3 regions of the Streptosporangium sp. NPDC053982 genome follow, and region 3 is predicted to be linked to each of the others. Evidence: riboswitches for the same ligand, from Rfam matches in the RefSeq annotation. Region 3 holds a riboswitch; each other region holds the start of a gene.
The links. A riboswitch is a leader RNA that binds a small molecule or an ion and turns the genes downstream of it on or off. The one in region 3 is predicted to bind cyclic di-AMP.

Region 1 (9,899 bases), on a different contig from region 3:
CAGCAGGAGCGTCCGGCAGGACGGGACGTCCTCGTGCAGCCGGAGCGCGACGGTGAAACCGTCGACGTCGGGCAGATCCAGATCGACGACCGCCGCGTCGGGGCGGTGTCGCAGCACGGCGGGCAGTACCTCCTCGCCGCGCTCGACATCCGCCACCACCTTGAGGTCCGACTCGCACGCCAACGAGGCCACCAGGCCCCGTCGGACCAGCGGCAGGTGCTCGGCAATCAGGATCCCGATCAAAAGTTTCCCCCCAGCGCCTCTCACAGGGTGACCGCACGATCGCTTACTGTCAACGAAGTGTCCCCATTCGGTCAACCCGGCGCAAGGGTCTTGATCCGGAGGGTCCGTCTCTGTGGCACTCTGGAACCACGGAGCGTGGGTTAGTCTCCATTGGAAGCCGCCCGCACATAAACGACCGGGGAGTACGACCTGTGAGCTGGCTCGTCGGGGTCCTCATCATCCTCCTGGGACTCATGGTCTCGATCGGCCTGCACGAGATCGGCCATCTGGTGCCCGCCAAGCTCTTCGGCGTCAAGGTCACCCAGTACATGGTCGGCTTCGGCCCCACGCTGTGGTCGCGCCACAAGGGCGAGACCGAGTACGGCGTCAAGTGGCTCCCCTTCGGCGGCTACATCCGGATGATCGGCATGCTGCCGCCCCGGCCCACCGACGCGCCGGGCACGCTGCGCTCGGTCTCCACCGGGCCGTGGCAGGGCCTCATCGAGAACGCCCGCGACGCGGCGATGGAGGAGGTCCGCCCCGGCGACGAGGACCGGGTCTTCTACCGCAAGCCCTGGTGGCAGAAGGTCATCGTCATGTCGGGCGGCCCGGCGATGAACTTCGTGCTGGCGTTCGTGCTGTTCGCCGTCGTGATGATGGGCTTCGGCGTCGCCGTCCAGAAGAACCAGATCTCCTCGGTCCCGCAGTGCGTCAAGACCTCCGCCGAGATCGCGAAGAACCCCGGGGCCGGGTGCGCCGCGACCGACAGGCCCAGCCCGGCCGCCGCGGCGGGGCTGCGCGCCGGTGACGTCCTGGTGTCGGTGGCGGGCAGGCCCGTCGCGAGCTGGGACGCCGCGACGCGGGCCATCCGCTCCCACGGCGCCGGCCCGCTGGCGATCGGCATCGAGCGGGACGGCCGGCCGATGACCGTGACCGCGAACCTCATCGCCCAGGACCGCGAGTCGCTGGACGAGCCCGGGAAGATCGACAAGGGCGTCGGTTACCTCGGGGTCAGCCCGGTGGTCGTCACCGAGCGGCAGAGCCTCGGCGCGGTCGCCTCCCACATGTGGGACACCACCTCGCTGACGGCGGGCGCGCTGCTGCGCTTCCCGGAGAAGATGGTCGGCGTCTGGAACGCCGCCTTCTCCGGCCAGGAGCGCGACAAGAACGGCCCGGTGGGCATCGTCGGCGTCGGCCGCATGGGCGGGGAGATCGTGGCCTCCTCGGCCCCGCTGGAGAGCAAGGTCGTCATCTTCATCAACCTGCTGGCCGTCTTCAACCTGGCGATCGGCATGTTCAACCTGATCCCGCTGCTCCCGCTGGACGGCGGCCACATCGCCGGCGGGCTGTGGGAGGGCCTGAAGCGGGGCTTCGCCCGTGTGACGCGCCGTCCCGCCCCCTCCCACGTGGACATCGCCAAGGCGCTCCCGCTCACCTACGCCATCGCCCTGGTGATGATCGTCATGGCCGGCCTGCTGGCGTACGCCGACGTCTTCAACCCGATCCGCCTGCTGGGTTGATCTTTCGTGACCATCCGTCCCGTACGGCGCGCCGCGGGCGGGCCGTACCCGCCGTAGGGGTACGCCGTGAACGACCGGACGCCGGGAGCGGCGATCGACGTGGCGCTGTTCCGGCTGCGCCGGATCTGGGCCCGGCCGCTGCGTGCCCGCCGGGCGGGTGAGCCGCCCCGGCCGGTGCAGATGTCGAACGTGATGGTCGTGCACGCGGTGCACAAGCTGAGCCTGGACGTCCCCGAGGTGACCGTGGGCGCCGTCGCCGAGCAGCTCGACGTGGACCCGTCCACCGCCAGCAGGCTCGTCAACGACGCGATCGGCGCGGGTCTGGTGGCACGGGAGGAGTCGGCGGTGGACGCCCGGCGGGCCCGTCTCGTGCTGAGCGAGCGTGGCCGCCGGGTGCTGGAGGTGGTCGTCCGCTACCGGCGGACCTACCTGGACGGCCTGATCGCCGACTGGACGGAGGCCGACCGCGAGGCGTTCGCCCGGCTGCTCGCCCGTTTCGCGGAGGCGGCCGTCGCCCGCCCGGCCGACCTGGCCGGCCTGGACCGGATGGTCGCCGAGGCGGCGGGGACGACGGACGTCGCCGTCACCCGCCCGTGACGCCGCCGATCCCGCCGGGTCCGTCGGTACGCCGGGAAACGTCCGGCCGGGTCCGTCAGTACATCGAGATGTGGACGTGGTCGAAGTGGTTGGCGGTGACGCCGCCGCGGTCGGACATGGCGTGCCAGCCGGTGCCGCTGTTGATCCGCTGACGCCAGATCACGTACTTCACCCCGAGCCGGGTCCTGTTCTTGAGGGCCCAGGCGGCGATCTCGTCGCCGAGCCCGACGTGGGCCGCCGTGGGCGTCGATCCGCCGGTACTCATCATGAAGTCGCAGGCCCGGCCCAGCGGGTGCTCGCCGCCGTCGTTCTCCGAGCGGTAGCAGCCGACCTCGTGGGGGAGGGTGAACCGCTTCCCGACCGCCTCGCGCATGATCCGGGTACGGTCGGTGATGTTGTCGGAGCCGGTGGGCAGCTGGGGCGCCCAGCTGCCGTCGGTGCGACGGCCCGAGCCCACGGGGACGAGCGCGTCGAGCTTCCGCCTGATGTCCGCGATGGCCTTCTCGGCGTCGCGGCGCCGGGCGGCCACGGCGTCACCCTCCTCGGCGATCCGGCCGGTGAGCCGGGCGGCCTCCTCGGCCGCCCGGCCGCGCAGGTCCCGGCTCTGGGCGAAGGTCCGGAGGTGGGCGCCCTGCTGGGCGGCGAGCTGGGCGGTGACCGCCGCGCCGTCCATCCGGGGGGCGGTCAGCAGGGAGGGCAGGTCGCTCCCGCCCCCCTGCTGACCGCCCTGGTACTGGAGGCTGGCGATGCCGGCGACCTGCTTCCTGGCCTCCGCGTAGGCGCGTTCGGCCTCGGCAAGGGCGGCCCTGGCCCGGCTCTCGGCCTGCCGGGCCTCGCGCAGCGACTCCCGTTTGGCCGCGTAGTCCTCGATGAGCCCGTCGACCTTCTCGGTGAGCTTCGCCAGGTCGGCGCGCAGTTCGGACTCGGACGGCTTGGGGTCGGCGCCGGCGGGCCCGCCGGCGAGGACGAACACCAGGGCCGAGACCGCGGAGACGGTCATGGCCGCACGGCGACGGGACGTGGGGGACGGGGCCGCCACGGCTCTCCTCTCCTACCGCCTACCGGGTTAGCTGACGGGTTCGGGCGGGAGAGAGCCCTTCCACCGAAGTGGATTCACCCCGGGTGCGGTGGTTCCCCGGCTCCCGGGCGACGCACCCGGAATTAGGCATATCGGACATTAAGTCCAATGGGTGAGGATAGTAATGGTAAACGGACGGTCACGCGACCCCGTCCCGTGACCGTCCGCCGGTCATTCCCCGACCAGGGACCGCAGGCGGCGGGCCGTGTCCTCCGGCAGCACGTCGTTGACGAAGGCGCCCATCGCGGACTCCGACCCGGCCAGATACTTCAGCTTGTCGGGCGCCCGGCGGATGCTGAACACCTCCAGGTGGGCGTACGACAGATCCCGGCCGGTGTGCACCGGCGCCTGGTGCCAGGCCGCCACGTACGGCAGGGGCACACCGAAGAACCCGTCCAGGGCGCGCAGGACCCGGGTGTACAGGGGGCCGAACGCCGCCCGCTCGGCGGCCTCCAGCGACCCCAGGCCGGGAACCCGGCGATGGGGGTAGAGGTGGACCTCGACCGGCCAGCGCGCCGCGGCCGGCACGAACGCCGTCCAGTGCTCGTTGGCGGCGACCACGCGGACGCCCGCCTCCCGCTCGGCGGCGAGCACGTCGGCGAACAGGTTGCCGCCGGTCCGCCTCCGGTGCCGCTCGGCCGCCTCCAGGGACAGCCGGGTCCGGGGGGTCACGTAGGGGTAGGCGTAGATCTGCCCGTGCGGGTGGGCCAGGGTGATGCCGATCTCGGGGCCCCGGTTCTCGAAGCAGAAGACCTGCTCCACCCCGGGCAGCGCCGACAGCTCCGCCGTACGGTCGATCCACGCCTCCATGACCAGATCGACCTGCTCGGGGGACAGCCGCGAGAAGGAGGAGCCGTGGTCGGAGGTGAAGCACACCACCTCGCACCGCCCGGTCCCCGGGCGGACCTCGCTCAGCCCGCCGACCGGAACGGCGTCGACCGGCTGGCCGGAGAAGGACGGGAAGCGGTTCTCGAAGACCACGACGTCGTAGTCGGATGAGGGGATCTCGGTGAGCCGGCCGGGGGCCGAGGGGCACAGCGGGCACTCGTCGGCCGGGGGCAGGAACGTGCGGCTCTGGCGGTGCCCGGCCACCGCGATCCACTCCTCGGTGAGAGGGTCGTAGCGCAGCTCGGAGGCCGGGGGGCGGGGCGGCAGGTCGCGCAGGTCGGCCGCGCTCCGGTCGGCGTCGTCCCGCCGGTCGAAGTAGAGCAGTTCGCGGCCGTCGGCCAGGTGGGTGATCGTGCGTTTCATGAGCTCACCGTCTCGTTCCGCTGGTGGGGGTCGGTGATGATCAGTTCGCCCACCTGGGACGCCAGCTCCTCGCGGGCCTCCTCCGGCAGGCCGGAGTCGCTGACCACGACGTGCGCCTCGGCCAGTCCGGCGATCGTGCTGATGCCGACCGTGTCCCACTTGGTGTGGTCGGCCGGCACCACCAGCCGGTGCGCCGAGGCGACCAGCTCGCGGTCGGTCTCGGCCTCCAGCAGGTTGGGCGTGGTGAACCCGGCGCGCACGCTCATCCCGTGCACGCCGAGGAAGAGGGTGTCCACGTGCAGCCCGCGGATCGCCGCGACCGCGACCGGGCCGACCAGCGCGTCGGAGGGCGTGCGGACGCCGCCGGTCAGCACGACGGTGCGGTCGGCGCGGGGGGAGCGGTGGAAGACGTCGGCGACCCCGATCGAGTTGGTGATCACCGTCAGGTCGGGCACGTCGGTCAGGAAGCGGGCGAGCGTCCAGGTGGTGGTCCCGGCGGAGAGCGCCACGGCCGTGCCCGGCCGTACCAGCCGGGCCGCCCGCCGGGCGATCGCCTCCTTCTCCGGCTGCTGGCGCGCCGACTTGGCGGCGAACCCCGGTTCCTCGGTGGAGCCGGGCCCGGCGACGGTGGCGCCGCCGTGGACCTTCGCCACCAGCCCGCGCTCGGCCAGCACCTCCAGGTCCCGGCGGATCGTCATGTCCGAGACCCCGAGCTCACGCACCAGGTCGGCGACCCGGGCGCCGCCGCTCGTGCGCACCCGGTCCAAGATCGCCTGCCGCCGCTGCTGGGCGAGCATTGACCACCCCTTAAATCACCAGATTCCAGCAAATTACCACAACCATGGTAGTTGGAAGATGTTGGAACCTGGTGGATGGGAGTGGCCCGCGGGCGGGCCCGGCAGGCGTTCCCGCCGGGCGGCGGACGGAGGCCGTCCGCGAACGGATCTAGCCGTCGTCTCCGGCGGGCCGCGGCGGGCGGCCCCAGGCCGCAAGGAGACGGGTCTGCGCGTCGGTGCCCGCGGGGACCGGCTGCTGCTCCCCGATGACCCCGGCCTGCCGGTAGCCCTTCTCCGCGTCGGCGAACCAGGCCGCGCAGGCGTCGACCAGCTCCGGGTCGAGCCGCTCGTCGGCGCCGATGGCCCGGGCGAGGTCCCAGGTGTGGATCAGGACGTCGGCGAACAGCTCCGCGACGTACTCGCCGCCGGGCGCGTCGCCGAACGACAGGTGGACGACGCGGGTGAGCGCCCCGTCCTCGAACACGGCCTGCACGGCCGCGGTGGCGGAGGTGTCGAACGCCTTCAGCGCGTCGTCACCGAGCATGTCGCCGTCCAGGGCGTCACCGGTCTCGCCCACGGTCCGGTCGGCCAGCAGCAGGGGGACCCAGCGGTTCTCCCTGACCACGTGGTCGACCAGGGTGCGGACGTCCCAGTCCACGCACGGGGTGGGACGCCCCCACTGCCCGGACCCGATCCGGTGGACGAGAGCGCCGAAGTCGTCCAGCGCTCGGCGGTAGGCCTCGCGTATGTCGATGCTCATCATGTCCTCCCCGATCCTCACCTCGACCGTAACTCCCGCGGGACGAGTAGTCATCGCGTCCCGTGGGCACGGCTCCGGCGGGGCCGGGGAACAGGGCCGGGGAGACCCTACGGCAGGCGCTGCTCCACCCAGACGATCTTGCCGTCCGGGGTCGGGCGGGTGCCCCAGCGGTGCGCGAGCCAGTTGATCAGATGCAGGCCGCGGCCGGTGTCGTCGTCGCTGCCCGCCTCACGCATGACCGGGGGCAGCGGAGAGCGGTCGGCCACCTCGCACACCAGCGAGGGGCCGCGCAGCAGGCGCACCTCGACGATGCCCGAGCCGTGCTTGATGGCGTTGGTGACCAGCTCACTGATCATGAGCTCGGTGGCGTCGGCGATCGGGTCCAGCCGCCACTCCGACAGCGTCGCGCGCACGAGGCGGCGGGCCTGGGCGGCGGAGCGCGGGTCGGGGGTGAGCGTGAGCTGCGCCAGGTCCTCCTCGCCCAGCTCCCGCACCCTGGCCAGCAGGAGCGCGATGTCGTCGCGCTCGTGCCCGGGGCGCTGGGCCTCGATCGTGAGGTCGCAGACCGCCTCCAGGTCCGGGTTCTGATCGGCCAGCAGGTCGCAGACCATGCCGATCCCCTCGTCGATGTCCCGCTCGCGGCTCTCCACCAGGCCGTCGGTGTAGAAGGCGAGGACGGCGCCGTGCGGCAGGACGAGCTCGCGCATCTCCACCAGTTCGTTGCCGATGCCGAGGGGCAGCCCGGGGGGCAGCTCCAGCGGCTCGGCCCCGCCGCCGGGCCGTACCAGGACCGGCGGGACGTGTCCCGCCGAGGCGATCGCACAGGTCCGCGTGACGGGGTCGTAGGTGGCGTAGACGCACGTCGCGATCTGGCTGCCGTCCAGGTCCTGGCTCATCCGGTTGAGGCGGAACAACACCTCGGCGGGGGTGAGGTCGAGGCTGGCGAGCGTGCGGGCGGCCGTGCGGAGCTGGCCCATCGTGGCCGCGGCCCTGATCCCGTGCCCCATCACGTCGCCCACGACGAGGGCCACCCGGCATCCGGGGAGCTGGATCACGTCGTACCAGTCGCCGCCCACCCCGACCAGGTCGCTCGCGGGCAGGTAGCGGGAGGCGACCGTCAGGCCCAGGGGCTGCTGGAGGTCGACCGGGAGCAGGCTGCTCTGCAGGGTGAGCGCGGTGCGCCGCTCGCGGTTGTAGAGCCGGGCGTTGTCGAGGCAGACGGCGGTCCTCGCCGCCAGCTCCTCGGCGAGGTTGATGTCCTGCTCCTCGAACGGCTCGCTGTCCGGCCTGCGGGTGAAGACGACGAATCCGAGCACCTGGCCGCGCGCCTTCAGCGGCACGACCAGGAACGAGCTGTCCTCCAGCACCCTGGCCACCGTGTCGCGCTTGGCGAACCGCCCGATCTCCTCGGAGGTCCGGCGGCCCAGCCGGGGGTAGAGGATCGGGTTGCCGGTGGCCATGCACCTGGCGTACGGGGTCCAGGCGTCGTAGACGACGACCTCGTCCACCGGGAACGCGTCGGCGTACTCGCCGGGCGACGAGCTGGACACCCCGACCGCGATCCGCCGGACCGGCACCGACCCGTCGACGGCGCGCTGGGGGGACTCTCCCTCGGCCACCAGCCGGTCCTGCACCAGGATGCCGGCCGCGTCGGCGAACCGCGGCACGGCGACGTTCATCAGCTCCCTGCCGGTCTCGAACATGTCGAGGGTGCTGCCGATCCGCTTGCTCGCCGCGTTGAGCAGCGACAGCTGCTCGTTCATGGAGGCGGGGCTGCTCATCCGGGGGATCGCGGTGGCCGGGTCCTTGGTGACGAAGCGGCGGTTCACGCGTTCCGCCGGAGGGGGGCCGTGGTCCGCCGGGTGGCCGGGCCGCCCGCGGGTGGATCCCAGGACCGTCCGCGGGGTCCGCCGGACCCGGCGGTGGGCGGACTGGAGGGTGAGAGGCGAGCGGCGTGGGGGAGCCCGCTGTGCTCACCGCTGATGATGACGCCGTCGGACCTCGTCACGTTCCCCTCCACGAACTCGGCTACGTCCAAAGAAGAATGGTAAGGAACGATCTAGGGTCTAGGCTCATTTTTGCCGGAGATTTCGGATTATTCGCCATATGAGTCTTGTGACGCCTGTACGGCGCGGCGCGGTGTTTCGCATCCCGTGCCCCTTGGCCCGGGGACGGCCCGGAGAGCCCTTCCCCAGGCCAGGGCGGAATCCCCCGGCTCCCGGCCGCCGCGGTCCGTACGGCCCGGCCCGCCGTACGGATTGCGCCGTGAGCGCACGGGCCGAACGGATTTCGCGAGAGGGACGGCGGGGCGGAGGATGGGAGAACACCCCGGAAAAGCGGAAGACCAGGCCGTCCCGCATGGGATGACCTGGCCTTCCGTAATTCGGAGCGGACGACGGGAATCGAACCCGCGTAGCCAGTTTGGAAGACTGGGGCTCTACCATTGAGCTACGTCCGCACGAGCCGGTGCCGGTCTGGTCTAGACTTCATCCGGTCGTCAGGGCGTAATCGTACCGGAGTTCCGGACCGTGCGCGCACTCGGCGAACCGGGGTGTGGCGCAGCTTGGTAGCGCACCTGCTTTGGGAGCAGGGGGCCGCAGGTTCAAATCCTGTCACCCCGACCACGGCCGGGGCCGATCCGTACGGGTCGGCCCTTTCCCGTTCGATTTCCGTTCGACGGGGTCGGGCGGGGTCCGTGCGGCCCGGCCGGCGCGCCGGCCCCCGGGGTCCGCGGGTCCCGCCCGACCGTGATCCGGCAGGGCGAGGGTCAGCCGGTCCCGCTGAAGACGGCCCAGACGGCCTTGCCGCCGCGGGCGAGGTGGTCCCATCCCCAGCACCTGCTGTAGGTCTCCACGATGTAGAGACCGCGGCCGTTCTCGGAGATGAAATCGGGCTCCTTGGGCGTGGGCGCCTCGTCGCTCGGGTCGGCCACGGCGAGGACGACGTGCGCCGAGATGCGCATCAGCATCAGCGTGATCGGGGTGGCGTCGGCACGGACGGGCGGGCACAGTGAGTAGCGGACCGCGTTGGTCACCAGTTCCGAAACCACTAGCGCTGCGTCGTCGCCCAGTTCTGACAGACCCCAGTGGCGCAGCGTCGAGCGGGTCACGTCCCGCGCGGTCTTGACGGAGTCGGCCTGAGGGGGGAGCGGGCACGCGGTGGCGTCGGAGCCGTCGAGCCGGTCGGCCAGAAGGAGATCGTCGAAGCTGACCTCGCGGGTCGCCCGCAGGTAGTCGGTAGCCGATTCTGGCTCCTCAACCATCCTGCCGGTGCCTCCCGCCGCCATTGCCATCTCCGTACTGCCTGGTGCTGCCTGTGAATTGTCAGAGCTTGTGCACCTTAAGCCCAATATGCACTAGGCCATCATGAGTCACCGGGCCGCCCCCTGCAAGACCCAAATGCACGTGCAGTTGCAGCGTGCAGCCGCATCTTCGATTCTTGCGGGATGCTCGTTGAATCGGCCACGGCGTTGGACCTTGTCATGACGGCCGGAAGTGATGACACTGTGTGCGCTGGCCCAAGTGCACAGGGAGGCGAAGTGACGCAGATCCACCCGGGATCGGGTCCGACAGCTCTGCGTATCCTTTTGGGCTCCCAACTGCGCCGGCTGCGTGAGGCCCGGGGTCTCTCCCGTGAGGAGGCGGGCCATCTGATCCGGGGCTCCGAATCCAAGATCAGCAGGATGGAGCTCGGCC
Region 2 (9,899 bases), on a different contig from region 3:
GAAGGTGACCAGTCTGGCGCCGGGGATCGCGTCCGCCGTGGCGATCCCCCCGGCCACCGGGATGAGCTGGTCGGCCTCGCCGTGCAGTACGAGGGTGGGTACGGTGATCTTCCCGAGCAGCGCCGTACGGTCGCCCGAGGCCAGGATCGCGGCGAGCTGCCGGGCGGTCCCGGCCGGGTCGAGGCCGCGGTCGTAGCTGAGTTCGGTGATCTGGGCGACGCGCTCGCGGTCCATCCGGTATCCGGGGGATCCGAGGATCTCCCAGGTGCTCAGCGCCTGACGGATCGCGGCCTCGCGGTCGGGCGGCGGCGGCGCCATGAGCACCGCCATCGCCGCCTCGGTGGGCGGGGCGACCGCGTGGCCGGGGGTGGACATGATCGAGGTGAGGCTCCGCACCCGGCGCGGATGGCCGATCGCCATCGCCTGGGCGATCATGCCGCCCATCGAGGCGCCGACCACGTGGGCCGACTCCCAGCCGAGCGCGTCGAGCAGCCCGGCGGCGTCGTCGACCATGTCGTCGAGCAGGTAGGGGGCCCGGCCGCCGCCGAGGGCGGGCGCCCCGGCGTCGTTCAGGTGGGTGGACTCGCCGGCGTCGCGGTTGTCGAACCGCACCACGTGGTGCCCGCGGCCGGCGAGCAGCTCGCAGAACTCCTCGTCCCAGTGGATCATCTGGGCGCCGAGACCCATGATCAGCAGAAGCGGCCGGTCGCCGGGAGACCCGAAGGTCTCGTAGGCGATCTCGATGCCGTTGGCCCGGACGCGCGTCGTCATGTCGCTCCCTCTCCCCCGTCCGTCCCCGGGCGGGCCGGGTGGCCGCCCGGACGGTTCCCGCCGCCCGGAGACGACGGACCGGTAACCCGGAACAGAATGTCATTCTGCCCAGGTCGGGGCAAGACATCCCGTGCCGAAGGGCCGGAGAGCGAAAAGCAGGAGCGGACGCCCTGCGCCGGCGTCCGCTCCCGTGTCCAGGAAAGGCTGAGGTGAAGCTCTTCGCTTCCGGCCGTCACGGCCTGACCGGGCCGTCACGGCCCGGTGGGGCCGTCACGGCCCGGTGGAACCCTTATGACCCGGTGAGCCGTCACGGCCCGACGGTGCCGCCCTGGCGCGGGGCGGCGTCGTGACGGTCCGGCGGCGGCGCCGTGACGGTGCGGCGGCGCCGTGACGGTGCGGCGGCGCCGTTCCGGCCGGTTACGGCTTGACGGTGATCTGGACCGGCTTGGCCGGGTCGCCGTCCCGCTTGCCCCAGGCACCGGTGGAGAAGGGGACCGGGTCGTTCTTCTTGCCCGGACCGTCGCCCCACTTGGTGATGACGTAGTCGACCTTGATGTGGCCCATGCCGCCGTTGCCGTCCACGCCGAGGGTGCCGGGGTTGAACGTGCCGCCGGTCAGGTCGGCGAAGGTCTTGGCGTCGAGGTCGATCATGACGCCGCTGCTGGAGGGGACGCCGGGGCCGCGGTCGCCGACGAAGAACTTGGCCTTCTTGCCCTTGTAGATGACGTAGCCCTCGGTGAACAGCGGCCAGCTCGGGCTGGCGATCATGCCCTTCTGCATCGGCTTGCCACTGGCGGGGAGGCCGGTGTCACCGGCGCGGCCGGAGGAGTCGTCCCAGAAGTAGGAGGCCTTGGTCTGGCCCTTCAGCATGACGGTCTTGGTGACCTTCTGCGGCTTGGCGGGGGCGGCCTGCTCCGGCGCGGCGGCCTGCCCGGGAGCGGCCTGCTCGGGAGCGGCGGCGGCCTGGGCGGGGGCGGCCTCGGGGACCGCGGCCGCGACCGGCTCGCTCACCGCGGTGACCCCGGCGCCGGCCGCCGAGGCGGCGGGCGCGTCCCGGTCGACCGAGGGGAGGGCCGAGACGGCGGCGGCGGAGGCGAGGAGCCCGGCGCCGACCAGGCCGGCGACGGCGTATCGGGTCTTGCGGGCGGACGTGCGGGGATCCAGGGAAGGCATGAGGAAACGAACTCTTTCGCGAGGGAACGGGGCAGCCGGACGCCATGCGTGAAGGGAGGCGTCGGCGGGGTCGCGCTCACAGGGAAGAAGAGGCGCAGGGATGGATCAGGTGGCGCTACACGGAGCGCTGGGGGATGCCGCGACCGATCGCGGCGGAAGAACCCAGGGGATGTGAAAGTCTCAGAGGACCGGCAGCGAAATGCGGTATACCGGTACGAAGGTGGCGCGGTCTCCCACTGAGGGATCTCCTCTCCATCTCGTCTACCGGGTTAGCTGACGGGTTCGGGCGGTGGAGTGCCCTACCACCGCGTTCGCGGCGGATTCACCCCGGAAGGTGGGTCCCCGGCTCCCATGCCATGACGGCTTCGGGATTCGACGTCGGCCCGGTCGCCCCCTCGGATGAGGGTGCAGGTCACCTGCCGATGACTAGGACACTACCGGGCAAATCAGACAAAGCAAAGCAGAACCCATGGAATGACCAGAAGATCTACCTTCTATGGCCAAGAAAGGGCACATGATCCGGTTTATCGGCCCCTGAACCGGCGCGGACCAGGGCGTACACGCCGTGGCGAACCACATACGGGTGATTCACCGCCGCCATTTCCCGCGGCCCGCGGTCCCGCCCGGAACCCCGGGAAACGGCCGCCCGCCCCGGTCAGTCCCACCAGAACGACCAGGCGTTCCTGCCCATGATCTGCTCGGCGTAGCCGGCGAGCGTGCCGGCGCTGTAGACGACGCTGTCCGGGCAGAACGTCCAGTGCTCCGCCGCGACGTGCAGGGCGTGCTCCGCCGTCGTGGGGGGCGCCGCGACGCTCAGGTCGAGGGTGTTGAAACCCACGCCCACCAGCCGCGCCCCGAACCGCTCCTCCCAGCTCCGCACCACGGCGGCCAGCGGGACCATCCACTCGTTGTGGTTCAGCGCGCCCTGCCACCCCATGACGGCCAGCGCGTCGGCCCCCCGGTCGACGGCCACCAGGCCCAGAGGGGTCCTGCGCTCGGCGACCAGCCCGGCGTACCAGTCGGCGACCACGTCGGGGTCGGTGGCGAGCCTGCCCGCGGGGGCCGGACCCGGGCACCGCGCGCCGAACGGAGCCAGCAGCTCCAGCTGCTCGGCGTCCGCCCTCTCGGTCCAGTCGGCCCAGACCTCCGCCATGAAGGCGGCGGTGTGATAGTTGTCGATCTCCTCCACCGTGTCCGGGGCGATCTGCCCGGACGACCACGGCTGGACGGAGTCCTCCAGCAGCAACGGCCACAGGCCCGAGCGCGGGTGCTCGGCCCGCAGGCCGGACCACAGCCCGGCGGAGACCGGCTCGTCACTGAGCCAGAACGCCGGACGATAACCGACCATCAGCTGGGAGTAACCGGGGTCGGGCCACACCACGTCGCCTGGAGGCAGCTCGACCGAGAGCGCCCGCCCCTCACCGCCGCCGGCGAACAGCTGGCCCAGCAACGGCGGAAGTTGCCCCCGCTCGCAATCGCTCATCCCTGTCGATCCGATCCTGACCACGGACCAATTTTGGCCTGTCAGGCGGCGGGAGGACAGTTCTCCCCCCAGCGCGGCCGAAAAACACCGCCTTCACGGCCCTCGCGGGGAGGGCCGAGGGGCCGTCGCGGGCTCCGCGAGCTCGCGGACCACCTCGGCGAATCCGCGCACCAGCGGGTCGTCCGCACCCCTGGGCCAGGCCAGGGCCACCCGCAGCGGCTCGACGTCGGTGAGGGGCACCCAGGCCAGGTCGGGGCGGGCGTAGTAGCGGGCCATGCTCGACGGGGCGAAGCAGACGGCGGCGCCCTCGGCCACCTGCTCCAGCATCTCCTCGACGTTGTCGTTGGTCGGCCCCCAGCGCGGGGCGGAACCGTCCGGCCGGGGGTTGACCGCCCACCATTCCACCCATTCGCGCGGCGCCCGTTCGGTCCACATCAGGGGCTCGCCGGCCACCTCCATGACGGAGACGCCGTCGCGACCGGCGAGCGGGTCGTCGCGGTCGGGCTGGACGTCACCGACACCGCCCGGATCGCCGCCGTGGTCGCCGAGGTCGTCCTCTGGTACGGGCGCGTGGACGTGCTGGTCAACAACGCCGGGCGCGGACTGGTCGGCGCCGTGGAGGAGACCTCGGACCGCGAGCTGCGCGACCTGATGGAACTGCACTTCTTCGGCCCGGCGGCGCTGACGCGGGCCGTGCTGCCGCACATGCGCCGCCAGGGATCGGGTGCGATCGTGCAGATGAGCAGCATGGGCGGCCGGTTCACCTTCCCGGGCGTGGGCGCCTACTCGGCGACCAAATTCGCCCTGGAGGGGCTCTCGGAGGCGCTCGCCCAGGAGGTCGCGCAATTCGGGATCAAGGTGCTGGTCGTGGAGCCGGGGGCGTTCAGGACGGGCTTCGCCGGCGGCGGTGCCCTGCTGCAGTCGGCCGTCATCCCCGCCTACGAGACCGTCGTCGGCCCGGTCCGCTCCGGCCTGCCGGAGTCCGACGGCAGGCAGCCCGGCGACCCGGCCAAGGCGGCGGCGGCCGCCCTCGACGCGGAGGAGACCCCGCTGCGCCTCCCGCTGGGCGACGACGCCGCCGACGCGATCGCGGCCAGTCTGGAGAACGCCCGCGCGGAGTTCGCCGCCTGGGAGAAGGTGGCCCGCGGTACCGGCTTCGACGCCTGACCGGCCCGGCGCCTCCTCCGGGGACCGGTGGGCCGGCCCGCTCTTCCCGGCCGCGCGGGAACGCTCAGCCCCGTCCCGGAGACGGCGGGGGCGGCCAGGGTCCGGCCGGCAGGACACGCGTGCCGTCGGGCCCGGTCGGCTCGTGGCCCGGCACGGGCGGCCTCGGGCCGTACGGACCCTGTGCGGCGTGCGGCGGGGGCTCCACGCGGGGAGGGAGCGGCGGGACCGGCGTACCGTGCGGAGGCGGCTGCGGGTGACGCGCCGGGCCGGGCGGCGCCTGGTGAGCCGGGTACGGGGTCGCCTGAAGGGAGAGGTGCGGCGACGGCGGCATCTGGTGAGGGTGCGGCGGTGGCATCTGATGGGGATGCGGCGATCCCGGGCCGTGCGGGAGGTACGCCGGGCCGGGCGGAGGGAACGCCCCACCCGGCGGGGGAACCGGACCGCCGGGCGGCATGCCGTACGGCGAAGGCGGTACGGCCGGCCCGCCGGGTGGCGCGCCGTACGGCGGGAGCGGGGCGGACGGGGAAAGCGGTACGGCCGGCGCCGCGCCCGCGCGCCGCGCCTGGCGGCGGTTGCGGATCACGAAGAACACGACGAGGACCGGGACCAGCACCATGACGACCGTCTGGGCGATCGCACCCGGCACGCTCGAGACGCCGACTTCGATCCAGGGCCCGTCGTCCTCGGTGGGCTCCGGGCGGGGCGTCGGAGTGGGTGAGGGGGGCGGGGTGCCGAGCGGGTTGGCCTTGACGGTCCTCACCTTCGCGGTCAGCGCCCGCACCGGGTCGACGACGCCGCGGCTGAAGGCCGCCTTGTCAGAAAGGAGCGGGCTGTCGTGCGCGGTGCTCACCAGACGGTTGATCACGTCCCTCGCGCGCAGGTCGGGTTCCTTCGATCTGATCAACGCCGCCACCCCGGCCACGATCGCCGCCGCGTCGCCCGTGCTGCTCCCAATGCCGTACCCGTTGCCGGACTCCCGGCGGGGCAAGGAACCGATGATTTTCTCGGCGGGAGCGGCGAGCGCCACCTGCCGTCCCACAACGGAGCCGGACCACAACCTCCCCGACCGGGTCGTACCGCCGACCGAGACGACGCCCGGGATCGACGCCGGGCACCTGAGGTTGTAATCGTCACGGTTGTCACCGGCCGCCGCGACCACCACGACATCACTGGAAAGCGCGTAGCGGACGGCCTCGATGTCCTCCTGGAGGCAGAACCGGAGGTTCTCCGACAGCACGATGACCCGCGCGTCGTTCCGCACGGCCCAGCGGATGGCCTGACCGTAGGTCTCGTGGTCGTATCTCCGGCCGAGGTTGACCGGCAGGATCCTGGCGTCGGGCGCGATGCCGAGCAGGCGCATGTCGCTGCCGCCGGGCCCCACGATGAGCCCGGCCATGCCGGTGGCCCGTCCGTCGTCCACCTCCTCCCGCCCGTCGGCCGCCACCGCGGTGTCGAAGGAGTGCCCCCGTAGGACGCGGCCCTTTATGCCTATAACTGATCGTTTCAGAGTGAGGTTCGCAGGCGGCGGAGGCATGTGAGGCTGCAGGCCGGTTCGAGCAGCCCGTAGTGGGGGTCGGCGCGTCGTTCGTAGCGGGCGTGGAGTCGTTTGAACCGGTGCAGCCAGGCGAAGGCGCGCTCGACCACCCAACGCACCTTGCCCGGTCCTGAGCCGTGGGCGACACCGCGTCGGGCGATCCTGGGCATGATGCCGCGCTTCCACAGCAGGCGGCGGTACTTGTCGAGGTCGTAGCCCCGGTCGGCGTACATACGCCGGGGCTTGCGGCGGGGACGTCCGCGTGGACCCCGGATCGGTGGGACCGCGTCCAGCAGTGGCAGAAGCCGGGTGACATCGTGCCGGTTGCCACCGGTGAGCGTGACGGCGAGCGGGGTTCCGTGACGGTCGACGATCAGATGGCGATTGGAGCCGGGGCGGCCCCGGTCAACCGGCGAGGGGCCGGTGCAATCCCCCCTTTGAGTGCCCCAATGTGCGAGCCGCCCACCGCGCAGTCGTCGAGGTCCGGCAGGCCTCAGAGTGACCAATTCTTCAGCTTTATTGGATTCAGAATCAGCCACACGTTCGTGACGCCTTCATCGCTGACACCAAAGGCAACCACTCCGTATTTACGCCCCTCATTTCGAAGAATGTATCCGAGACCGTCAGCCGTGTCGCATCGCTCAAGACCGAGGGCGGACCGCTTGCGCATCACTCCCACGAACCACCGGGCCACATGATCCGACCCACGGATGACCCGAGGTGCGGCATTGACGAAGCCGCCGCCGTCCACTCGCAGTTCGACGTCTGGAGCCAACACGTGGAGCAGGCCCTCGATGTCCCCTCTGACAGTTGCACTACGGAATGCCCGAACGACCTCATCATGCTGGTGGGGAGAGACCTGTGCGCGTCTTCCTCGTCGAACGTGGCGGCGTGCGGACGTTGCCAGTTGCCTTGTCGCCGCCACTGAACGGCCTACGACACCAGCAATCTCGTCAAACGGGACGCCGAACACATCATGCAGGACGAACGTCACTCGCTCTGCCGGGGTCATGGCCTCGAGGACCGTCAACAATGCCATGCTGACGGCATCATCGAGGGTGACACGTTCGAGCGGATCAGCAGCGAGATGACTGGAGTTCAGTGGCGCAACGGCTGTGCCTGCAAAGAGGTCGGCCGGAACCGGCTCCGGCAGCCATTGCCCGACGTACGTCTCCCGTCGCGCCCGCGCGGAACCCAGCAAGTCGAGTGAGATGCGGCTCGCAACCCGAATAAGCCATGCCGCAGGCGCGGCAATTTTGTCGCGTTCCTCGGGCTCAAGGCGGTACCACCTCACATATGCCTCTTGCACGACGTCCTCGGCATCGGCCAAGGTGCCCATCATGCGAAAGGCCAGCGACAGCAGACGATGCCGCTCCGCCATGACCGAATCGAGAGCCCATGATCCATCACGCTCGGCTTTTCCGAACTCCGCGGATTCGACAGGAAGATCTCCCGACATGGGGCACCCTTTCCCATTGGAGCACAGCACGCCTGATATTGCCTGGCGGTCAGACGTTCCTGCCTCGCTCCACCATCGTATTCAGGCGGTGGGGATCCCTGTAATCGGGTACCGCACGGTGCCTGTCCGGTACGCGCCGCGCGGAACCATGGCATCGAGGGGCTCCTGTCCGTCCACGGTCACAACCTCACGATCGTCTCCGCGATCGGCCAGAGTGGCACGGAAGAGGTCGTCATGGTAGAACCGGTCGGGTCCAGCGATCTCGACCACACTTCCCGGCTCCAGCGTCGTGACAGCCTCGGCGAGCAGCTCGACGACTTCGTCCAGCTCGACGGGCTGGATGAATGACCTCGGAGCGAGAACCTTTCCGTCCACGGTGTGCTGGTCGATGAGGACAGGGATGTAGCTCTGGAACTGGGTGGCCCGAATGATGGTGGCGGGGATCGAAGCGGATCGCACGGCCTTCTCCTGCGCCACCTTGCCGAGGTAGTACCCGATCTCAGATGCGTCCCCTTCCCCGACGCCGACAATGGAGAGCACGATGTGATGACCCACACCTGCCCGCTTGCCCTCCGTAGTCAGGTTGTTGATCGCCCCCTCGAAGAACGAGATTGCCCCCTCCGCATCAAAGCGGGGGGTGTTGAGGACGTTCACGATCGTGTCGACTCCGACGAGAGCCTCGGCGAGTCCCTTGCCCGAGATCACGTCGATCCCGTCCTCGAGTCCTCCCGAGACCACCTCGATGCCCTTGGCCTCCAGGTTGTCAGCAAGGCGGGACCCGACACGGCCGCGCCCACCAGCGATGAAAACCTTCATTCCCTCACTCCGTTCCAGGGCACCGGTCGCCGCCCTCACCAACAGACGACGCAGGCCGGAAAAATGTGAGGTTGCGAAGCAGGCTTGCTACTACCGACGGCGTGTTCGAGTAGTGATCGTTTGGTTCGGCGCGTTCGTTTGAGTGTGCGTGGTCCAGGTCGATGAGCGGAAGGACCTCGGTGAGACGACGCGCCAGCATGTTGATCACGGCCCATCGGATCATCGCCTCGCTGATCGGCGGCTGACGCTCATAATCACGGGCCAGCCGCCGATACGTCATCATCCAGGCCAGCGTCCCCCCTTTGAGCGCGCGGACATGGGAGCCGCCGATGGCCGCGACCTCCGGGTCGAGCAGGCCCGCGGCCCGTAGCTCAGCCGACAGCAACGCACGCAGGCGCGGCCAGACACCGGCCTCGGTCCAGTCGCGCAGCCGTCGCCGGCAGGTCACGCCCGAGCAGCCGATCGCCGAGGCCGGCACATCGCGCCAGACCACGCCGGTGCGCAGGACCTAGATGATGCCGGCCAGGGCCATGCGGTCATCGATCGGCCGCCGCCCCGGAACCCCCGCCCGAGCCGGCCCTCGCCCGCGCCCCGGGAAGTCCCCGGCCGGCCCGCCCAGAGGCGCATCGGCACCCCGAATCAGATCACGGAAAGATAACGGTTGACGGTCACCGTCCCGGTGAAGATCGAAAACGGATATCCAGGAGCGGCTCCGCCCCTTTTCGACCTGGAAGACGGCCCATGTCCCAGCCTGAACGCCCCCGACGCCCGCGCCGCGCCCCGCGCCCCCGGTCCGCCTGGCCCGTCCGGCTCGCCCGGAGCCTCCCCGTCCGGGTGGTCCTCGTCGCGGCCGTGTCCCTGGCCGCCTTCGCCTACTCCAACAACGGCTCCTGGCGGGCACACGGCAAGGGCGAGCCGCTGATCCTCGCCCACCGCGGCATGGCGCAGACGTTCGGCTTCGAGGGCATCACGAACGAGACCTGCACGGCCGGGCGCATCCACCCGCCGGAGCACCCCTACCTGGAGAACACGCTGCCCTCCATGCGGGCGGCCTTCAAGGCGGGGGCGGACATGGTCGAGTTCGACGTCCAGGTGACCCGGGACCGCAGGATCGCCGTGTTCCACGACGCCACCCTCGAATGCCGCACCGACGGCCGGGGCGAGGTCCGCGACCACACCCTCGCCGAGCTGCGGCGTCTCGACGTCGGTTACGGATACACCGCCGACGGCGGCGCGACCCACCCCTTCCGCGGCAAGGGCGTGGGCCGCATGCCGGCCCTGGAACAGGTCCTCGCCGCGTTCCCCGAGCAGAAGCTGCTGATCCACGTCAAGAGCGACGTGGCGGCCGACGGCGAGCTGCTCGCCGCCCGTCTGGCCACGCTGCCTCCGAAGCGGCTCGCCGCGCTCACCGTGTACGGCGGGGACAGGCCGGTGGCCGCGCTGGCCGCGCGGCTGCCGGCCGTACAGGTGATGTCGAAGGCCCTCATGCTGGACTG
Region 3 (9,899 bases):
ACGTAAAAGGCGATGTCGAAGGCCGAGACGTCGAGTGCGGCCTGCGTCAGGCCGAGCCGGCCAGGCAGCACCTGCAGGTAGAACCAGCCCAGCGCGCCGAAGGCGACCACCTGGAAGATGGAGTTGAGCGTGACCAGCACCGTGGCGGCCTCCCGGTTGCCGCAGGCCAGGTCGTTCCAGATGAGCACCATGGCGATGCAGCGGGCGAGCCCGACGATGATCAGGCCGGTGCGGTACTCGGGCAGGTCCGGCAGGAAGATCCAGGCCAGCGCGAACATCAGCGCCGGGCCGAGCACCCAGTTGAGCAGCAGGGAGGAGAGGAGCAGGCGGCGGTCGCCGGTGACGGTGCCGAGCCGGTCGTAGCGGACCTTGGCCAACACCGGATACATCATCAGCAGCAGGCCGAGCGCGATCGGCAGCGAGATCTCACCGATCTTGACGGTGTCCAGCGCGGTGTCCAGGCCGGGCACCAGACGCCCGAGCAGCAGCCCTGCGCCCATGGCCGCGATGATCCACACCGGCAGGAACCGATCCAGCACCGACAGAGCGCCGATCACCCCGGCTGGCGGCGCGGTGGCCTGTGCGGGTTGAGCCGACATCACCGCGGCACCGCCGCTGCAGCGGCCGTCACGCCGGCGGGCTCATTGGCGGGCAGGGTCAGCAGCGCCGACAGCTCGCCCAGCGTCTCGGACACCAGCCGGTAGTACACCCAGGAGGCGCGCCGCTCAGAGGTCAGCAGCCCCACCTCCTTGAGCACCTTGAGGTGGTGGCTGATGGTCGGCTGGGACAGCTCGAAGGCGTCGGTGATGTCGCACACGCACGCTTCGCCGCCGGCGCGGCTGGCCACGATCGACAGGATGCGCAGCCGTACCGGGTCGCCCAGCGCCTTGAACACGCGCGCCACCCCGGCCGCCTGCCCGGCGTCCAGCGGCTCGCGGGTCAGCGGCGGGCTGCACTCCAGGAGTTCCAGAGGTTCCACACGTCCTCCATATAGACATTCATCGAAATCGATACTTCTCTATATTGACATACATCGATTTCAGGGGGAGATCGGAGGAGTCGCGACGGAGTTCGCAACAGCGAGGCCCTCAGCCATCACGTGTGCGTGTCACCTCTCGGCGAAAAGCGCAACGCGGCCCCAGACGAACGGTGTTCCACGAAGGCGAAAGGTGAGGCCCGGGACACCGGGCACACCGGCCGCGGGTTGTGCGACCATCGCCCGGCAGCCGATGTTCCCGGGCGGCGATTCAGGTTCCGGTCGAGGTGCTGCGGCGCTCGATCATCACCACGTCCCGCCAGACGCCGTGGTGGCGGCCGATCCGCTCGCGGATGCCGACCACCCGGAAACCGAGCGCCCGGTGCAGGGCCAGGCTGGCGGCGTTCTCGGGGAAGACGCCGGACTGGATCGTCCAGACGCCGGCGTCCTGGCTGGCGGAGACGAACGCCGCCAGCAGAGCCCGGCCGATGCCCTGGGCCTGGCAGCCCGGGTGGACGTAGACGCCGTGCTCGACCACCCCGGCGTAGACGGGGCGGGCCGAGACCGCCGAGGCGGCCACCCAGCCGAGCACCTGGCCGGTGCCGGTGTCGCAGGCCACGTGGCGCAGGTGCGGCAACCTGGCCGCGGTGAAGCCCTCCCAGCTCGGGGCGAGGGTCTCGAAGCTGGCCTGGCCGGTGTCCAGCCCGGCCTGATAGATGGCCAGCACCTGTTCGGCGTCGCGTCGGCGCATCGGCCGGATCTCCACCCCCGGCGGAGCGTCGGGCCCGGCGGCCTGGGCGGTCGCCGGTCGCGCGCCGGGTTCCTCATGGCCGGCCGCGCCGGAGCGGCCCCGCCCGAAGGCATCCTGCTCGTGGCCGTCGGCCGTCCGACCGGCGGCGTCCTGGGCCGGCACGGAGCGGCGGCCGGTGATCTCATCGTGCGCCATTACCGGTGCTCCTTCACTCGCGGGTGGGCGCGGCCCCCAGGTTAGGGAAGGTCGTTGCTTCTGCGGTAGTCGTTCCACGCCCGGACGCAGAAGTCGTGGCGCCAGTCGTCCGGCCGGAAGTCGCGGCAGGCGTAGGCGGTGTCGAACCGGAGCCCCACGCCGCCGGAGCCGTCGTGGCCGCCGGGACCGGCGGAGGTGTCCCGGGCGTCACGGGCGTCACGGGCCGGGGCACCGGGGGCGCCACCGTCGGCCCGGCCCCGCGGTCCGGCCTCGGGGGCGGGCGCCCCCGGGCCGTGCCCGTGCCCGTGCCCGCGGTCGTGCGGGGCGTGCGGCGGGCGCGAGAGGCCCCGTGTCTCCCGGTGGCCCGGCCCGCCGCCTCCGGCCCCGGCCCCCGCCTCCGTTCCCGCTTCCGTCCGCGTAGCGGCCTCCGGCGTACGGCGTGCCGCGGCGTGCCGCCGCTCCTCCCCCGGGGCGCGGCCGTCCGGGGTGTCCGCCGCGTCGGCCCGGGGCCGCACCAGGCGTGGTTTCAGCTCGCGGACGACCATGACCCTGCCGGGTTCGGCGGAGGGCGTGCGGGCGGCCTGCGGCGGGTGGACGACCGCGGTGCCGTGCGGGGCGAGCGACGGCGCGGGCAGCGGGGCCGCCACGGCGGAGGGCCGGTCGTCCAGCGGGGACCGGCCGGAGGTCCAGACGCCGAGCCCGGCGGCCGCCAGGAAGGCGCCGATCAGCGCCGGGCGCAGCAGCCGGTCGCGCCGGAGACGCGGACCCGTCCAGGAACGCGGCCGTTCCCCGGCCGGGTGGCGCGGCCGACCGGCGAGGGCGATGCCGGCGTCCACCAGCGAGCCGTGCATGAACGGGTCTCCGGGGCTCTGCGCCGGACCGTCGTACCGGGCCTCGGGGCGGACCGGCGGACGGGACGGGGACGCGGCGGACCCGGGCGGGCCGCCCGGGGGCCCGCCGTACGGCATGCGACCGCGGGGGCCCGCACCGGAACCGCGCCCGCGGGCCGGACCATGATCATCCTGCATCTCGCCTCCCCGTCGCCGGATCCGATCTCCCCCCAGCCTGCCGAACATCACGGTCCGTACGCGTCAGGTAACGGCGCGCTCTTACGGAGCTGTTACCAAGGGGACACCACGAATCCCTACAGACCGGACGTATGGCCGAGATGCGGCCGCCGTGGCGACCGCCGGGAAGTCCGGTCGCCACGGCGGGCGGCCCGGTTCCCGCCCGGTCCGGGGCGGTGAGGCGTCAATTTTTACCATGGGCCCCGATCCCCTGCGGGCAGGGTGGTCCGACACCCTCCGGATCACCGGCGCGATCCGCTCCGCCGCAGGTCACTTGCCCTTTCCGTGGGGCAACGCATACCTTTTGTCATCGCGGCGCGAAAGCCGCCCCAGCGGCACGAGAGCCGCTCCATCGACCGGACCCGACGCCGTTTCCGTGGCAATGCCCGCCGACGGTGTGCGGACGCCGAATCCGCGCCTTCCCAGCGGAACCGGGGACCCACCTTTTCCGGGGTGAATCGGACGATCTCCCATCGATGCGTCCGTAGGGCACTTCCATGCCCGAACCCGACAGCTAACCCGGTAGGCGACATGGAAGCAAGGAGCCGACACCCCATGCGCAACCCCCGGATCAGCACGCTCGGAAACCGTCTCGGCCTGGCCCTCGCGGGCACGGTCCTGACCGGCGCCGCCCTCGGCGGCATCGCCCCCGTCACGGCCTCCGCCTCGCCCGCCGGGCACATCGCGGCCGCCCAGCGCGTCTCCCAGCAGGAGGCGGGCCCGCTCACCTACGGACTGGACGTCTCCAACTACCAGCCCGCCTACGACTGGAGCGTCAGCTCCGCCCAGTTCGGCATCATCAAGGCCACCGAGGGCACGACGTTCCGCGACCGCTCCTTCGCCAGGCACTGGAGGGAGCTGGACAAGAAGGGCATCGTGCGCGGGGCCTACCACTTCGGCCACCCGGGCAACGACCCGATCGCCGAGGCCGAGCACTTCCTGTCCGTCGTGGACGCGCAGCCCGCCAGGCGTGGCGACCTGCTCGTCCTGGACCTGGAGGCCACCGACGACCGCTCCGTCGAGCAGGTCAACGCCTGGGCCAAGGCGTGGCTGGCACACGTGAAGGCCAGGACCGGCGTCACGCCGATGTTCTACAGCGGCCTGAACTTCGCCGAGACCTACGGCGCGGGGTTGGAGCAGTACCCGCTGTGGGTGGCCGCCTACGGCCGGGAGAAGGGCGCCGTGACGCCCCCGGCCGGCTGGAAGGCGTGGACGATCCACCAGTACTCGGACTCGCCCATCGACCAGAACGTCTCCGCGCTGAGCCCGGACCAGCTCCGCGCCCTGGGCCGCCGGTCGGCGTGACCGGCGGGCCGGGGCGCCGGCCGGCCCGGTGTCCGTCCCACCCGGACCACCGGGTGGGACGGACACCGCCACGCCCGCCCTCGGCGGTCAGGCGTCCCAGGTGACCGGGAGGCTCTTCACCCCGAAGATGTCCGCCACCTCCGGGCGCAGCGCGACCTCCTCCGCCGGTACGGCCAGGCGCAACGAGGGGAAGCGGTCCAGCAGCGCGGGGAACGCGACCCGCATCTCGACCCGGGCCAGCTGCTGCCCCAGGCACTGGTGGACGCCGTGGCCGAAGGCCACGTGCCCGCCCTCCCGCCTGCGCAGGTCGAGCACGTGGGGGTCGGTGAAGCGCTCGGGGTCGCGGTTGGCGGCGTGGTTCGACAGGACGACCGTCGTACCGGCCTCGATGATCCGGCCGCCCAGCTCGACGTCCTCCAGCGCCGTCCTCATGAACATCTTGGCGACGGTCAGATACCGCAGCAGCTCCTCCACGGCCCCGTCGGTGAGCGCCGGATCGGCGCGCCACGCGGCGAGCTGCTCCGGCTCGCGCAGCAGCGCGAAGGTGCCCAGCGCCAGCATGTTCGCGGTGGTGTCGAGCCCGGCCGCCAGCAGGATCAGGCTCATCCCCCTCAGCTCCTCGTCGGTCAGGTCGCCGTCGGTGAGGTCGCTGAGCACGTCGTCGGTCGGGGCGGCGCGCTTGGAGGCCACCAGCTCCGCGAGGTAGCCCTGGGTCGCGGTGTAGGCCGCGAACAGGTCCTCGTCGCTCGTCTCCCCGTTGAGGAACTTGTCGATGTTCTCCTGGAAGGAACCCCGGTCCTCGTACGGCACGCCCAGCAGCTCGCAGATCACGACGGCGGGGATCGGCTTGGCGAACGCGGTCACCAGGTCCGCCGGCGGCCCGGTCTTCTCCATGGCGTCTAGGTGCTCGGCGGTGATCTGCTCGATCCGCTCGGTGAGCAGGCGCATCCGCCGTACGGTGAACTTCCCCATCAGCGGTTTGCGGTACCGGCTGTGCCGCGGGTCGTCCATGAGGATGAACTCGCCCGGTCCCGCCGGAGGGACGGTCTCCACGCCGCTGTAGTCGATGTACGGGTGATGGAGCATGAACTCCTTGCGCGAGCTGAACCGCGGGTCGGCCAGGACCGACCGGACCAGGTCGTACCCGGTGACCAGCCAGCCCCGGTGCCCGTCGGGGAAGACGTAGCGGCTGATGGGGCCCTGCTCGCGCGCCTCGACCAGCTCCGACGGCGGGTCGAAGGGACAGCCGGGCCGGCGCTCGGCGGGCAGCCCGGTGACGGTGTGTTCCATGGTGGTTCCTCTCGTCGGCCTTCAGGGCCGGGTCTCAACGGCGTCCACCATCGCCCGCCGCGCTGACACCGGGCCGTCGCCGTACTGACACGGCCGCTGACACGCCCGCCGGCGCCGCCCCGCGCCGGACCCGGTCGCCGCAGGGACCCCGGCGGCGTCCGCGCCGCCGACCGGCGCGCGACGCTCACGGGCCGAGGGCGGTCTCGGCCAGCTCGTGCCAGTCGCGCCGCCGCCCGTCGCGGATCGCCTCGGCGAACGCGGTCCCGCCGAGGCGGCTCCGTGCCTCCCCGGCGATCCTGGAGACGTCCGGCTGCGAGAGATCCGGGGTGCCGCGCACGGCGTCGCTCGCCGCGAGCAGCCGCGCGGCCCGCTCGTGGTCCCCCCGGCGCAGCGCGAGATCCGCGATCCCGACCAGCACCCCGGCGATCGCCTGCGGATATGCCGTCTCCACGGCCGCGCGGAGCGCCTCGCTGCGGTGCGCGCGGGCCTCGTCGAGGTCATCGGCGAGGTAGCCGTACAGGTCAGAGGCCCTGACGCGGAGCCAGACGTCCGGTTCCCCCTCCTCGCTCAGCGTCGCCCGGGCCGCGGCCAGGTGCCGGCGCGCCTGGTCCGGCTCGCCGCGCCAGCGCGCCAGTTGCGCCTTCGAAAGCGCCAGCTCGGCGAGCACGTACGCGTCCGGCCAGGCGATCCCGTCCGCGCACCGCTGCGCCTCGGCCATGGCGGAGGCGCAGGCCCGCTCATCGCCCAGCAGCCAGTACAGCTGGGCCTGTCGCGCCCGCAGGCCGACCACGTCCTCGGCCGCGCCGACCTCGGTCAGCGCCACGACGGCCTCCTCGTAGTGCTCGCACGCGCGCGCGAACTCACCGCGCATGGCGAGCCGGTCGGCCAGGAAGGCCAGCGCCAGCGAGATCCCCGACCGTTCTCCCAGCGCGCGGAACTCGGCGAGGGCGATCCCGGCGTCGGCGTCCACGCCGGTCTCGTCGCCGCCGTGGGTGAGCCGCAGCCGGCCGCGCGTGAGCCTGGCCTGCGCGCGCACCCACGGATCGTCGTCGGCGATGAGCGGCTCGAACGCGGGCAGGAACTCCGCCGGCTCCCGCAGCATCCGCTCCAGCGGCGCGACGAACCCCAGCAGCGGGTTACTGTGCCCGCCGCGCCGGGTGAGCCGGTGCGCCCGCAGGATCCACTCCCGTGCCCGGTACTGGTCGCGGCCGGGCCCGGAGGTCGCGAACACCGTCACCAGGAGGTACGCCATCGCCCGCACCTCGTCGGGCACCTCACCGGGCGCCTCGTCGGGCAGTGAGGCCGCCGCGACGCTCAACTCGGCGCCCTCGGTCCGGTACCCGCTGAGGAACCAGTACCAGCCCACCGCGGTGACCAGCCGCATCGCCTCCCCTGCCCATCCGGCGGCGATCGCCCGGCGCAGGGCCGCGCCGATGTTGTCGTGCTCGGCTCTCAACACGGCCAGCCACTCCAGCTGCCCGGCCCGGCGCAGATGCGGCTCGGCCGTCTCGGCCAGTTCGGTGAAGTGGGCGAGGTGCGCCCGGTGCGCCCGCTCGATCTCCCCGGCTTCGGCGAGCCGGTGCGCCGCGTACTCCCCGATGGTGTCGAGCATCCGGTAGCGCGGCGCGCCGTCGCCGCCGGCGATCAGCAGCGACTTCTCGGCCAGCGCGGTCAGCAGGTCGAACACCTGCTCCCCGCCGGACGCGCCGTCCCCGCACACCCGTTCGGCCGCCTCCAGGCTCGCCCCGCCGGAGAACACCGAGAGCCGCCGCAGCACGCGGCGTTCGGCCTCGGTCAGCAGATCCCAGCTCCAGTCCACGACCGCGCGCAGCGTCCTGTGCCGGGGAAGCGCCGTACGGCTGCCGCCGTTCAGCAGGCGGAACCGGTCGTCGAGCCGGTGCGCCAGCTGGTCGACGGACATGGTGCGCAGCCGCGCCGCGGCCAGTTCGATCGCCAGCGGCATCCCGTCGAGAGCCCGGCAGATCCGCGCCATGGCCGACAGGGTGCCCGCACCCGTGCCGATGTCCTGGCGCACCAGACCCGCACGGTCCCGCAGCAGCCGCACCGCGGGCGAGGACCCGGCCTCGGAGGGGTCCGCTCCCTCGGCGGGCGACGCGAGCGGTCCGACCTGCCACAGCACCTCCCCGATGATGCCGAGCGGTTCCCTGCTCGTGGCGAGGATCCGCAGCCTCCGGCATTCGCCCAGGAGCCGGTCCGCGAAGGCCGCGGCGGCCTCGATCACGTGCTCGCAGTTGTCGAGAATCAGCAGGGTCGCGCGCTCGCGGAGCGCGGCGGCGAGCCGGTCCGCCGGTTCCCCGCCCCGCGCGCCGCCGAGCAGGCCCTGGTCGCGCAGGCCGATCGCGGTGAGCGCGGCCTGCGCGAGGTCGCCGTCCGCCCGCACCGGGGCCAGCTCGACCAGCCACGCCCCGTCCGGCAGCCCGGCGAGCATCGTCCGGGCGGTCTCCGTGGCCAGCCTGGTCTTGCCGGAGCCGCCCGGCCCCGTCAGGGTGACCAGCCGGTGCCCGCGGACGAGGGCGGCGACCGCGGAGACGTCGTCGTCCCTGCCGACGAAACTCGTCAGCTCGGCGCGCAGGTTCGTCCCGCGGTTCTCCGTACGCCCGCCCGGCTCGCCCGGCTCGCCGCGGAGCAGCGCGACGTGCAGGGCGGAGAGTCCGGCCGACGGGTCGGCGCCCAGCTCCTCGGCGAGCCGCTCGCGTGTCCGCCGGTACACGGCCAGCGCCTCGGCCGTGCGCCCCGCCTCGGCGAGCGCCCGCATCAGGGCCGCTGCGAACCCCTCCCGCAGCGGATACGCGGCGACCAGCCCGGTCAGCTCGGAGACCAGCTCCGGACCGCGGCCGAGGCGGAGGTCCGCCTCCACCCGGTCCCCCAGCGCGGTGACACGGAGCTCCTCCAGGCGCGCGACCGCGGCGTCGAACGCGTCGCTGTCGCGCGGCGCGATGTCCGCCATGGCCGTGCCGCGCCACAGCGCGAGGGCCGAGCGCAGCAGCTCCGCCCGCGCCGCGGGCCCGGCGGCGCGGGCCAGGCCGGTCAGGTGCTCGAACCGGCACACGTCCACGGCGTCGGGGTCGACGACCAGCCGGTACCCGCCGGAGTCCGCCTCGATCGCACCGTCCGGCAGCGCCCTGCGCAGCCTGGACACCAGTGCCTGCAGGGCGTTCGCCTCGTCCGCGGGCGGCCGCCGCCCCCAGATCCAGTCGACCAGCCTCGCCCGCGTGACGGCCCGGCCCGGTTCGAGGGCGAGTACGGCCAGCAGCGCGCGCAGCCGGACCCCGGGGACCTCCACCACGGCCCCGTCACCGTTCCGGACCTCGAACGGTCCCAGCAGCCCGACTCGCACACCGGTGATTGTCCCGCACACCGGCGACCGTCCCCGGACTCCGGAACCGGTCCCCGGGGGTGAGGCGGACACGGCCCGGTGAGGGCCGCCGGTGGTCCGGCCGCTGACGGCCGCCGATCGTCGATGGTCATGTCCCGCCGGTCCCCGCCCCGCCCGTCCCCGCCCGGCCGGGCCGGTTCTCCCGCAGGAGCGAACGCAGCCCGGCGGTGTCGATGATGTGGGCCATTCTCGGGAGGACGCCGGTCATCAGGGTCCGGTGGGTCTCAGGGTCCGGGTCGGCGACGCCGTCGGAGAGGACGTGGAGCCGGTAGTCGCGGTCGGCGGCGTCGGCGACGGTGGACAGCACGGCGCCGCCGGTGGCGACGCCGGCGATGACCAGAGTGGTTATTCCGCGCTCCCGCAGCCGCCGGTCCAGGTCCGTCGTGGACAGCGCGCCGTAGCGGGTCTTACGGACGGTGATGTCACCGGGCGCGGGGGTGAGCCGGTCGTGGAAGGCGGTGCCGGGTTCCTCGTGGTGCATGAGGCGCTGTTGCGCGATGAGGGAGAAGGTCCTGTTGGCGGGCGGGACCGCCGCCCAGTCGGCTTCGGTGAATCCGACTCGCACGTGGGCGATGACGGCGCCGTGCGCCCGCATGTCGGCGACGGCGCCGGCCACCCGTGACGGCAGAGCCTCCGGATCGCCCGGGAGCGAGGCCAGGATTCCCCGCTGGCAGTCCAGGACGAGCAGCGCGGCCGTACGGGGGTCCAGGGCCGGGGTCGTGACGGTCATTCTCTCTCCTTGGATGATGAGGGACACCCTGGCGCGCGGGGTCGCGCGCCAGGGCCGATCAGGCGTGATCCGGCTCCGGCTCCTGTTCCGGCTCCGGCTCCGGTTCGGTGAGGGGCGCCGCGGCGCGGCGGGGAAGCAGCAGCGGGGTCGCCAGCAGGAGCACGCCGGCCAGGCCGATGGCCGTGCGC

Region 1: it holds a riboswitch for cyclic di-AMP, as region 3 does, so the genes downstream of both, ACZ6W9_RS36660 (VldE C-terminal domain-containing protein) here and ACZ6W9_RS10270 (glycoside hydrolase family 25 protein) in region 3, are expected to answer to the same signal.
Region 2: it holds a riboswitch for cyclic di-AMP, as region 3 does, so the genes downstream of both, ACZ6W9_RS27875 (hypothetical protein) here and ACZ6W9_RS10270 (glycoside hydrolase family 25 protein) in region 3, are expected to answer to the same signal.

The regions. Positions count from the first base shown of each region.
Region 1 is NZ_JBVJKQ010000034.1:641-10,539, forward strand. It holds gene ACZ6W9_RS36645 (LuxR C-terminal-related transcriptional regulator) at 1-243, opposite strand, end outside; gene ACZ6W9_RS36650 (M50 family metallopeptidase) at 435-1,742, shown strand; gene ACZ6W9_RS36655 (MarR family winged helix-turn-helix transcriptional regulator) at 1,809-2,339, shown strand; gene ACZ6W9_RS36660 (VldE C-terminal domain-containing protein) at 2,395-3,339, opposite strand; cyclic di-AMP (ydaO/yuaA leader) riboswitch at 3,381-3,517, opposite strand; gene galT (galactose-1-phosphate uridylyltransferase) at 3,589-4,668, opposite strand; gene ACZ6W9_RS36670 (DeoR/GlpR family DNA-binding transcription regulator) at 4,665-5,465, opposite strand; gene ACZ6W9_RS36675 (TIGR03086 family metal-binding protein) at 5,614-6,204, opposite strand; gene ACZ6W9_RS36680 (ATP-binding SpoIIE family protein phosphatase) at 6,312-8,033, opposite strand; tRNA gene ACZ6W9_RS36685 (tRNA-Gly) at 8,592-8,662, opposite strand; tRNA gene ACZ6W9_RS36690 (tRNA-Pro) at 8,752-8,828, shown strand; gene ACZ6W9_RS36695 (ATP-binding protein) at 8,972-9,466, opposite strand; gene ACZ6W9_RS36700 (helix-turn-helix domain-containing protein) at 9,743-9,899, shown strand, end outside.
Region 2 is NZ_JBVJKQ010000016.1:9,992-19,890, reverse strand. It holds gene ACZ6W9_RS27880 (alpha/beta fold hydrolase) at 1-771, opposite strand, end outside; gene ACZ6W9_RS27875 (hypothetical protein) at 1,189-1,944, opposite strand; cyclic di-AMP (ydaO/yuaA leader) riboswitch at 2,188-2,331, opposite strand; gene ACZ6W9_RS27870 (DUF4253 domain-containing protein) at 2,600-3,427, opposite strand; gene ACZ6W9_RS27865 (LysR substrate-binding domain-containing protein) at 3,521-3,880, opposite strand; gene ACZ6W9_RS27860 (SDR family NAD(P)-dependent oxidoreductase) at 3,965-4,594, shown strand; gene ACZ6W9_RS27855 (S8 family serine peptidase) at 4,659-6,014, opposite strand; partial or broken gene ACZ6W9_RS27850 (IS5 family transposase) at 6,098-6,612, opposite strand; gene sigJ (RNA polymerase sigma factor SigJ) at 6,622-7,587, opposite strand; gene ACZ6W9_RS27840 (SDR family oxidoreductase) at 7,669-8,403, opposite strand; partial or broken gene ACZ6W9_RS27835 (transposase) at 8,699-8,980, opposite strand; gene ACZ6W9_RS27830 (glycerophosphodiester phosphodiesterase family protein) at 9,145-9,899, shown strand, end outside.
Region 3 is NZ_JBVJKQ010000005.1:146,867-156,765, reverse strand. It holds gene arsB (ACR3 family arsenite efflux transporter) at 1-599, opposite strand, end outside; gene ACZ6W9_RS10285 (ArsR/SmtB family transcription factor) at 599-979, opposite strand; gene ACZ6W9_RS10280 (GNAT family N-acetyltransferase) at 1,248-1,922, opposite strand; gene ACZ6W9_RS10275 (hypothetical protein) at 1,964-2,773, opposite strand; cyclic di-AMP (ydaO/yuaA leader) riboswitch at 3,384-3,533, shown strand; gene ACZ6W9_RS10270 (glycoside hydrolase family 25 protein) at 3,545-4,294, shown strand; gene ACZ6W9_RS10265 (cytochrome P450) at 4,382-5,584, opposite strand; gene ACZ6W9_RS10260 (AfsR/SARP family transcriptional regulator) at 5,769-8,942, opposite strand; gene ACZ6W9_RS10255 (cysteine hydrolase family protein) at 9,070-9,711, opposite strand; gene ACZ6W9_RS10250 (MFS transporter) at 9,770-9,899, opposite strand, start outside.